DNA from 4 places in the Paenibacillus sp. FSL F4-0100 genome. Region 4 is predicted to be linked to each of the others. Evidence: riboswitches for the same ligand, from Rfam matches in the RefSeq annotation. Region 4 holds a riboswitch; each other region holds the start of a gene.
What was found. A riboswitch is a leader RNA that binds a small molecule or an ion and turns the genes downstream of it on or off. The one in region 4 is predicted to bind thiamine pyrophosphate.
Positions count from the first base shown of each region.

Region 1: linked by a shared signal. The riboswitch ahead of tenA (thiaminase II) and the one ahead of MHH48_RS23685 (YkoF family thiamine/hydroxymethylpyrimidine-binding protein) in region 4 are both predicted to bind thiamine pyrophosphate.
Region 2: linked by a shared signal. The riboswitch ahead of MHH48_RS03210 (ABC transporter substrate-binding protein) and the one ahead of MHH48_RS23685 (YkoF family thiamine/hydroxymethylpyrimidine-binding protein) in region 4 are both predicted to bind thiamine pyrophosphate.
Region 3: linked by a shared signal. The riboswitch ahead of MHH48_RS29660 (ECF transporter S component) and the one ahead of MHH48_RS23685 (YkoF family thiamine/hydroxymethylpyrimidine-binding protein) in region 4 are both predicted to bind thiamine pyrophosphate.

Region 1 covers NZ_CP150303.1:1,450,494-1,452,693, reverse strand. Annotated here, with positions in the region: gene thiM (hydroxyethylthiazole kinase) at 1-270, opposite strand, end outside; gene tenA (thiaminase II) at 322-1,008, opposite strand; TPP riboswitch at 1,151-1,254, opposite strand; gene MHH48_RS06385 (VOC family protein) at 1,512-2,021, shown strand.
Region 2 covers NZ_CP150303.1:727,780-729,979, reverse strand. Annotated here, with positions in the region: gene MHH48_RS03215 (VOC family protein) at 149-532, shown strand; TPP riboswitch at 704-815, shown strand; gene MHH48_RS03210 (ABC transporter substrate-binding protein) at 928-1,959, shown strand; gene MHH48_RS03205 (MTH1187 family thiamine-binding protein) at 2,051-2,200, shown strand, end outside.
Region 3 covers NZ_CP150303.1:6,520,226-6,522,425, reverse strand. Annotated here, with positions in the region: gene asd (archaetidylserine decarboxylase) at 1-546, opposite strand, end outside; TPP riboswitch at 710-822, shown strand; gene MHH48_RS29660 (ECF transporter S component) at 914-1,543, shown strand; gene MHH48_RS29655 (ABC transporter ATP-binding protein) at 1,581-2,200, shown strand, end outside.
Region 4 covers NZ_CP150303.1:5,261,627-5,263,826, forward strand. Annotated here, with positions in the region: gene MHH48_RS23680 (nitroreductase family protein) at 178-780, shown strand; TPP riboswitch at 963-1,065, shown strand; gene MHH48_RS23685 (YkoF family thiamine/hydroxymethylpyrimidine-binding protein) at 1,150-1,755, shown strand; gene MHH48_RS23690 (sporulation protein YjcZ) at 1,827-1,925, opposite strand; gene MHH48_RS23695 (nucleotidyltransferase domain-containing protein) at 2,043-2,200, opposite strand, start outside.

The sequences.
Region 1 (2,200 bases), 3.8 Mb from region 4:
GCCATGTGCATTCGCCGATTGTCCGGTGATGATCATCGCATCCACCAGCTCGCGGTTCAGCGTGCCGATGTTCAGCACGAGCGCGCCCGCTATGGCGGCCATATCCGCCACTTCCTCCGGCGCGTAAGCCATGACCGGCGACGCGCCCAGCGCGTACAAGCCGTTAGCCGTAAAATTCGTAACCACCACGTTTGTCATATTGTGAACGAGGGGGCTCGTCTGCTGTACCTTCGTTAAAAGCGCCGAAACCTCTTTTTCCCATGCATGCATATGAATCGCCTCTCTTATCTATATTGGAATTTATGTGCTTATTATGACTCCTTACAGCACCGCAGCCTGCAGCGGCACCGGCCATTCCTCCTGCTTATATGCCATATCCCAGAACATATACTCCAGCTGGCAGCTCAGCATGAAATGCTCCTTCATCCGTTCCCGCTCGGCTGCCGTCGCGCGCTCTGCCCATTCATCGACACGGTTGCAGAACTTGGCTGTCGCGTCTTCCCCACGGTTGCCATAGAAATAAATCCAGTCATAGAACGGATGGGATGCATCCGGCTTCACTTCATCCAGCAGCTTGCAGCCAATCTCCAGGTACGTCCACGGGCAAGGAAGTAGTACGGCCATAATCTCGCCTAGACTGCCCTCGTGCGCCACTGTCAGCATATGACGGATATAATGATGCGCGGACGGAGCCAGCGGATAGCCCTGAAGCTCTTCGTAGGTCACCCCGGCGGCTGCGCAAAAATTCTGATGCGGGTGCACCTCGCTGTGCAAGATGAATGAAATCTGTTCGTTAAAGGTCGCGATCTCTTCCCTGCTGGTCGATTTGGATATGGCGATACCGTAAATCCGCATGTAGGCATTCAAATACTCAAAATCCTGCTTCACATAGTGAATCAGCTGTTCTCGCGCCAGGTTCCCCTCGGCAATGCCTTTTACAAAGGGATGATCAAAGATTGCTTGAAAAATGTCTCCCGCCTGCTGACGGAGCTCTTGCGTGAAACTCATTTTTGTCCCCACCTCCAACATATTGAAGAGCAGGAAGTCCGTAAGACACGACTTTTCAGACAACGCTAAAAAGCCGCCCCCGAAAACTGGAGCGGCTTCGTCAACAAGCCCGGGTGCGCCAAAAAAGCGCACCGAGACCTCATATACGAAGGCTCCACTTTCCTACGCTAGTACGAACTAGATCAGGTTCAAAGGGTCCAAGATACGCTCTTGTCTCAGCCGCCAACGGCTCCCCTAGTGGACTTCCTATTCTTTTGTTTAATACTGTACATAGGTTTATGGATGCTGTCAAACATTAACTGTTCGTGAACGGAGCCCCACGCTCGAACCCTCCCATACCCGGGTGATCATGATGTTTTTCGGTGGCTGAGGTTATTCGCAAAAAACGCCGGCGGCCGAAACTTGTTACGGGAACACTGACGCTCGGCTGTCATGTATTCCCCAACATAATGAGAACATAAGCGTTATGCAAATAAATGAAGTTTAAAGGAGCGAGCGTATTTATGACGAACCAACCAAACCAAGCGAAAGACGTTAAACCCATTCCGCAAGGCTACACGTCCGTAACGCCGTGGATCATCTCAAGAAACTCCGCAGCGCTGATCGATTTCCTCAAGCAGGCTTTTCAAGCCGAGGAGTTAGCCCGCGTCTATGTCGGTGAAGGTATCATCGGCCATGCCGAAGTCCGAATCGGGGATGCCGTCGTCATGATGTTTGACGCGAAACCGGAATGGCCGGATAGCCCGGCATACCTCCGTTTATATGTTGAGGATTGCGAAGATGTGTATCAGCAAGCGCTGGCCGCAGGAGCCGTCTCGGTGACGGAGCCAACGAGCTTGTTCTTCGGCGACAAGGTGGGACGGGTACGGGACCCGTTCGGCAACTTATGGTGGGTACAGACACGAATGGAGGACCTCACTCCGGAAGAAGTGGAACAGCATGCCCAAGACCCGGAATACATCAAAGCGATGACCTATGTTGCCGGTGCGGAGATTGTGGTGAAGATTTCGTAAAAATATGAAGTGAAGCAATAGCAGTATAACAGGAGGGCACGGATGGACTCGGTGTCTAGGGGTATGCATGGATGGCTGGGATTATAATCGATGTAGGAGCCGGCGGGGACTCAGAGTAGATATGGTTTAGAGGTAGAAACCGGGGTAACACAGCGTGTATAGCTGAGGCTGCTGCCGGT
Region 2 (2,200 bases), 3.2 Mb from region 4:
TTTGCCCACCCAAAAGTAAAGATGAGGAAATGAAAGAAAAATCATCTTATTAGTCTGTGCACGAACAACATAAAACCTATTTGACGTATAGGAATTATATGATAATATTTCAGTCATATCTTATATGAATCGGAAGGGGTGTTGAACCATGTCACAGAAACGATTGGATCATGTTGGTATTGTTGTCCGGGACCTTGAAGCTACAATCGCCTTCTATACATCCGTAGTCGGACTTGAGCTGAAGGACCGCCTGACCCATACTAATGGCGTTATCCAGCTGGCGTTCCTAGGATTTAACGGCAGCAACGAGACGGAAGTCGAGCTTATTCAGGGATACAGCGACACGCTCCCTTCGGAAGGAACTGTACATCATTTTGCAGTCAGCACGGATAACATTGAAGAGGAATATGCCCGTGTGCAGGGACTTGACGTTCCTCACTTGGACGAGGAAATCGTGACGCTTCCGAACGGGTACCGCTATTTCTTCGTGCACGGTCCCGAAGGAGAATGGATTGAGTTCTTCCAGCGCTAATCTCTGCGTAGAAGCCGTATTCAAATACTTTATCTTGTGAAAGGTTCATAGCATCAATTAATTCTCCCATTTCATTAGTGTTCTAACAAAGACCTGTCACGTTCGCGCCTCTTCGAACTAGACAGGTCTGCTGTGTTAGGACTATAATAGCGGATGTAATGATCGAAACTTCATAAATACCGGGGGAGCTGGAATTTGGCCGGCTGAGAGTGTATCCGATATGATACTGACCCTTACACCTGATCTGGGTAATGCCAGCGTAGGAAGCCCATGTTTGCGGCAGCTTTTATTTGCCGTGGTATACACTTACGCCGTCATGCGTCCTGATATCATCAGGGCGTTTTTTTGTGGAGTTGCGAGGTAATAGAAAGAGAACTTAAAGGAGAGAAGAAACGATGAAGAAGGGAAGATGGATTCCGCTGCTTCTCGCTTGCGTCCTGCTGATGGTTGCGTCCGGATGCGGTACAAGCGGAGAGAACAAGAAGACAGGCGCAGCAGGTGAGGACAGTCAGACTTCCGGGAAGCTCCGTGACGTACAGCTGATGCTCGATTGGTCCGCCAATACGAATCACACCGGCCTGTATGCAGCGAAGGAGCTTGGGTATTATGAGGAAGAAGGGCTTAATGTCCAGATCGTCCAGCCGGGAGCAGGCGGAACGGACACGCTGGTCGCATCCGGAAACGTGCCGTTCGGCATCAGTTATCAGGAAGGCGTAACGCTGGCCAGAACCCAAGGATTGCCGCTCGTTTCCATCGCAGCGATCATTCAGCATAATACATCCGGCTTTGCGGCTCCCAAGGATAAAGGCATCTTGAGGGCAGGCGATTTTGAAGGGAAATCCTATGGCGGCTGGGGCTCGCCTGTGGAGGAAGCGGTTATGAAGTCCATCATGGAGATCGATGGTGCCGATGTCAGCAAGGTGAATATGGTCAATATGGGCGATGCCGATTATTTTACGGCCGTCAAACGCGACATTGATTTTGCCTGGATCTTCTATGCTTGGACGGGTATTGAAGCCGAGCTTCGCAATGAGCCGCTTGACATGATTTATGTGAAGGACTACTCTGAGCAGCTTGATTATTACACACCGGTGATCGTAACGAACGAGAAGCAGATCCAGGAAGACCCTGAGCTTGTCAAAGCGTTCATGCGGGCGACTTCAAAAGGATACGACTATACGATTCAACATCCCGAAGATGCGGCAGCCCTGCTGACGAAGGCTGTTCCCGACCTGGATGCCGAACTGGTTCTAGCCAGCCAGAAATGGCTGAGCCCCCGTTATCAGGATGATGCATCCCGCTGGGGCGAACAGAAAGCCGAAGTATGGTCGGGGTACGCAGACTGGATGTTTGAGCGCAAGCTGCTGGAGAAGGAACTTGACGCTGACAGCGCATTTACCAATGAATTTTTACCGGAGAAGCCATAAGGTTATTTCTATATAAAAGAAGAGAGACGGCCTTTGCAGCAGGCCGCCTCTCTTCCATTACAATACAGCTTGCACGAAAGGATGAGTTTATATGGCGAATACTCTCTTGAGCGTTCAAGTAATACCGAGAACGCCAAACGGGACCGACAGCATCCCTTATGTAGATGAAGCGATCAAGGTTATTCAGGAATCAGGCGTGAAATACGAGGTTCATGCACTCGAAACGACCATGGAGGGAGAG
Region 3 (2,200 bases), 1.3 Mb from region 4:
GGTAATGAGGCGCTCATTGCGGCTGAGCACATTCCGGATATGGGTCATCGCAAAATCGTTCACGGGGTAAACGCGTCCCTTCAAATGCTCGCTTTCCGCCTGAACACCGGTTACCGGGGAATGAATGCGATGATAGTCGGTCGGGCTTAAATACAATACAAATGCATAACCGTGGATGTAGTTTTCCATTCTCGGTGATTTCGCGAGCAGCTCGCTCAAGGTATAATCCTGTCCCTTAACGCTCAGAATGGTACCGGCGTTGACGACGCCCATTGCCGAAATTGTGGCATCGACTGGGCTTACCATGGCGTCGGCGGTGTCATCTATGGCGCGGAGGCCTATTTTTAACCGGCGGGAAAAGAACTCGTTCAGTGAGCGGTATTCGTTGATTTCTTTCTCCGCTTCGTGCGCCGGAATTTGATAAATTCGTATGAATGCAGGTATTAGATGACGGCTCAGCCGGCTGTGGGAACAATGCCCCATGATTCGGGACAGCCACTTGCGGGAAGACAGCTCAGTCATCAGACGCAGCAATTGTTTAGCCATGTCATTCTCCTTTGTGCATAGGTGTCAGCAATAAACGTTGGTGGAAAAGCCAATCACTCTGATATTGACATAGAATGAGATGGAAATCAATAAATAGCCATTTTTGAAAAAAGGTTCTTGCTTATTCCGGAGTGAATGTGTATTTTAAAGTTAACATAAAACCGAATAGGAATACGGGGGCTTGAGTGAATCAGGCTGAGATTGCAGCTGCTATCCGCTGTTGACCGTTAATCTGAACTGGGTAATGCCAGCGTAGAGAATATCCGACCCTGCCTACATAGGGCCTATTTTTCCGTCTGCGCGTTTTTCCAGACGGTTTTTTGTTGTGTTTACACAAAAATAGAGGTGGAGAGGGGAATGTGTTGTTATGGGAACGTCTGTGCAAGAGAAGTTGGGGGTTCAGCCCCGAAAAGGACTGCGGTTAAGCGATATTTTGGTTACGGTACTGGTATCACTGGTGCTTGGCGTCATTTATCACTTCTGGGGTTCGGTTTACAATCTGTTAAAACCGCTGTTCTTTGAAGCGGATGAGTTGTTATACGGCATGTGGTTCGCTGCAGCCACGCTTGCTTACTTGTTGATCCGGAAGCCGGGAGTGGCCATTATCGCGGAAGTGGCGGCGGCCCACGTAGAAGTGCTGTTTGGCAGCGGCTGGGGATTGACCCTACTGCTGTATGGCGTCATTCAAGGACTGGGGGCTGAATTGGTATTCGCGGCGTTCCGTTATCGGAGCACCTCGGCGTGGACGCTGGCGATTGCCGGTGCCGGAGCAGCCATCGGCTCGATGATCATGGACTTCTATTACAGCTATACGGATGACCTGCAGACGTGGATGTTCCTCGCTAAATACGGTATGCGGGTACTTAGCGGCGCCGTCATTGCAGGCCTTCTTATGCTCCTGCTGGCTAAAGCGCTTGACCGTACGGGCGTGACATCCCTGCTCCGTCCAGCGTCGAAGAAGGATTACGAAGCACTGGATGATCCGCGCCATGTCTAATGCCACGGTTAGCCCGGTTCCGGCTCAGTCTGTTGAGATGCTTCCGGAACCGGCCGTGTATGTGGAGGGATTGCGCCTGAAGTATCCGGGCGAGGAGCAATTGATGTTCAAAGACCTCTCCTTCTCGGCTGTCCGCGGGGAGAAGGTGCTGCTGCTCGGTCCGAGCGGCTGTGGCAAATCTACGCTGCTGCAGGTGCTTAGCGGGATGATTCCCCACGCGACGGAGGTGCCGATGAAATGCGAGGCCCAGCTGATTCCACGCTCTTGGGGTTATGTATTTCAAGATCCGGATACCCAGTTCTGTATGCCGTACGTGGATGAAGAGCTGGCTTTCGTACTGGAAAATCTAAGTGTCCCTCGTGACGAGATGAAGGATCGGATGCAAGCGGCCCTGCGCGAGGTGGGGCTTGATCTTGAGGAGCTCCATATGCCGATCGGGCATTTGTCCCAAGGCATGAAGCAGCGACTTGCGCTGGCATCGGCTCTGCTGCTGGAGCCGGAAGTGCTGTTCCTTGACGAGCCGTCTGCGCTGCTCGACCCGGAAGGCAGGGAGCAAATCTGGTCCGCGGTGAAGGCCGTATCGGAAGGGCGTACGCTGATCATCGTGGAGCACCGGATTGAAGAAATGGCCCAATATGTGGATCGTGTCGTGCTGTT
Region 4 (2,200 bases):
TTACTCTAAGTTATATTAATATACTAACATAAATATTATTCCTAACTAAACGTAAGTTAATATGGAATGATAATTAAAAATATTGCTAAATAAGCAACATGCATATTTGCTTGAAGTAAGGGACATCTTCTTATCAGGCGTATGCAAATTCGATTACACCAGGAGGTTTTTTTTTCAATGTCTAAAGATTTTTCAACTGCACTCAAAAGTCGCCGTTCTTATTACGGGATTAGCAAAGAATCCGTTATCTCGGACGAGCGTATTCAGGAAATCGTAAACGAAGCGGTTAAGTATACCCCGTCTTCTTTCAACTCCCAAAGTGCACGCGTCGTTGTATTGCTTGGCGAACAGCATGATAAACTGTGGAACATCACGGAAGGCATCCTGAAGGAAGTCGTTGGCGATGAAGAAGCATTCAAATCCACTGCCGAAAAAATGGGCGCATTCCGCGCTGGTTACGGTACGGTATTGTTCTTCGAGGACAACAACGTCATTGCCGGGCTGCAACAGAACTTTGCCGCTTATGCCGACAACTTCCCGATTTGGTCCAACCAATCCAACGGCATGCTGCAATTTGTAGTATGGACATCCCTTGAAGCAGAAGGTCTGGGTGCATCCCTGCAGCACTACAACCCGCTGATCGACGAAAAAGTAAAATCCGAATGGAACATCCCGGAAAGCTGGAAGCTGCTTGCTCAAATGCCTTTCGGTAAGCCGGCTGCTGAACCAGGCGAGAAAGAATTTGCACCGCTTGAAGATCGCGTAAAAGTATACAACTAATTAAATAGATGAAAAAAGGCCGCCTCCCTAAGTTCCCGCAACTTGGATAGGCGGTCCTTTTATAATGGGCAAAGATTGAAAAACCGATCACTAAGCGATACAATTAGTCAAGTAAGAACCCTCGAACTTCTAAGATAACAGAAGCTCCGGGCAAACTTGCGATAACCAACTACATAGGATGTTGGCTGTACTAGGGGTGCCATGTGCTGAGAGACGGCGGTTTGCCGTTAACCCTTAACACCCGATCTAGGTCATACTAGCGTGGGGAAGTGTAGCATTTATGTTTATTTCTTTTCGTAGGCATAACTGCACTTTCTTCACGGGGTGCGGTTTTTTTGCGTGGACTTATATCATGGGGAGGAAATAACAATGAATGAGCTTGTGTGCGGAACCAGTCGGATCGTCGGGTGCCGGTTCTCGGTATTTCCCATGACGGACCGGTTTGTGGAGGTCATCATGGGCGCACTACATTCCGTGGATACGGGGAAGGTATGGATTCAGACAGATGATGTGAGCACCTGTATTCGTGGACGTGCAGAGCATGTCTTTGATGTTACAAGGGCGATATTCGCCTATGCTGCAGCGAGTGGCGTGCACACCGTTTTTAATGGTACTTATTCCATCGGTTGCCCCGGAGATACGGACGCCGATGTATTTATGACTGAGGATTCGACCCTCTTAAACAACGACATCGGGGAACATGCCGATATTGAGACTGCCTGCCAATTCGCTCTTTACCCCATGGGTACCGATAACTACATGGATGTCATCTACGGTGCAGTTAATCGTGCGAAGGCAGCCGGGACATTCGCCGGAAGCGTTCATTACGCCAGCCGATTGGATGGGTCACTGGCCCAGGTGTTTGGATCCCTTGAAGAGGCGTTTTTACATGCGATTCAATCCGACAGCAGCCATTTGGTCATGACTGCGGTTGTGTCCGCACACAGCCCTTCGGTCAAAGCCGCATCGAATTGAGCTTTATTGAAGCAGACAAAAGCCCGGCAAGCGCCGGGCTTCCTGTCACTACTGCCAAGAATCTTGACGGTTTAAACCCAAGCACTCAAGATAATTACGAGCAGGATAAAGAGAACCAAAATAATTCCTACTGAATTGTTCCATCCACCGCCGCCATATACTCCGCTCATGAAGATCCCCTCCTGGATTTAAAGAATGACGTGATGTAATCACACTATTATAGTATTTCCCGTCTCGTGCTAGTGTCACGGCTAATGTACCCCTCTTTTTATATTGGCAAGGAAATTCTATTCCTCATAACCAATGAGAAGCTTGCCTCCGTACGGATGGAGCATTTCCTCGGTGAATGCCATAAGAACTGAAGGATCATCCTGGCGATACATCGCCGTGAGCGCTGTTTCCAATCGTTCTCCCAAGATCGAGTCATAGCGGTTGAACAGACGGA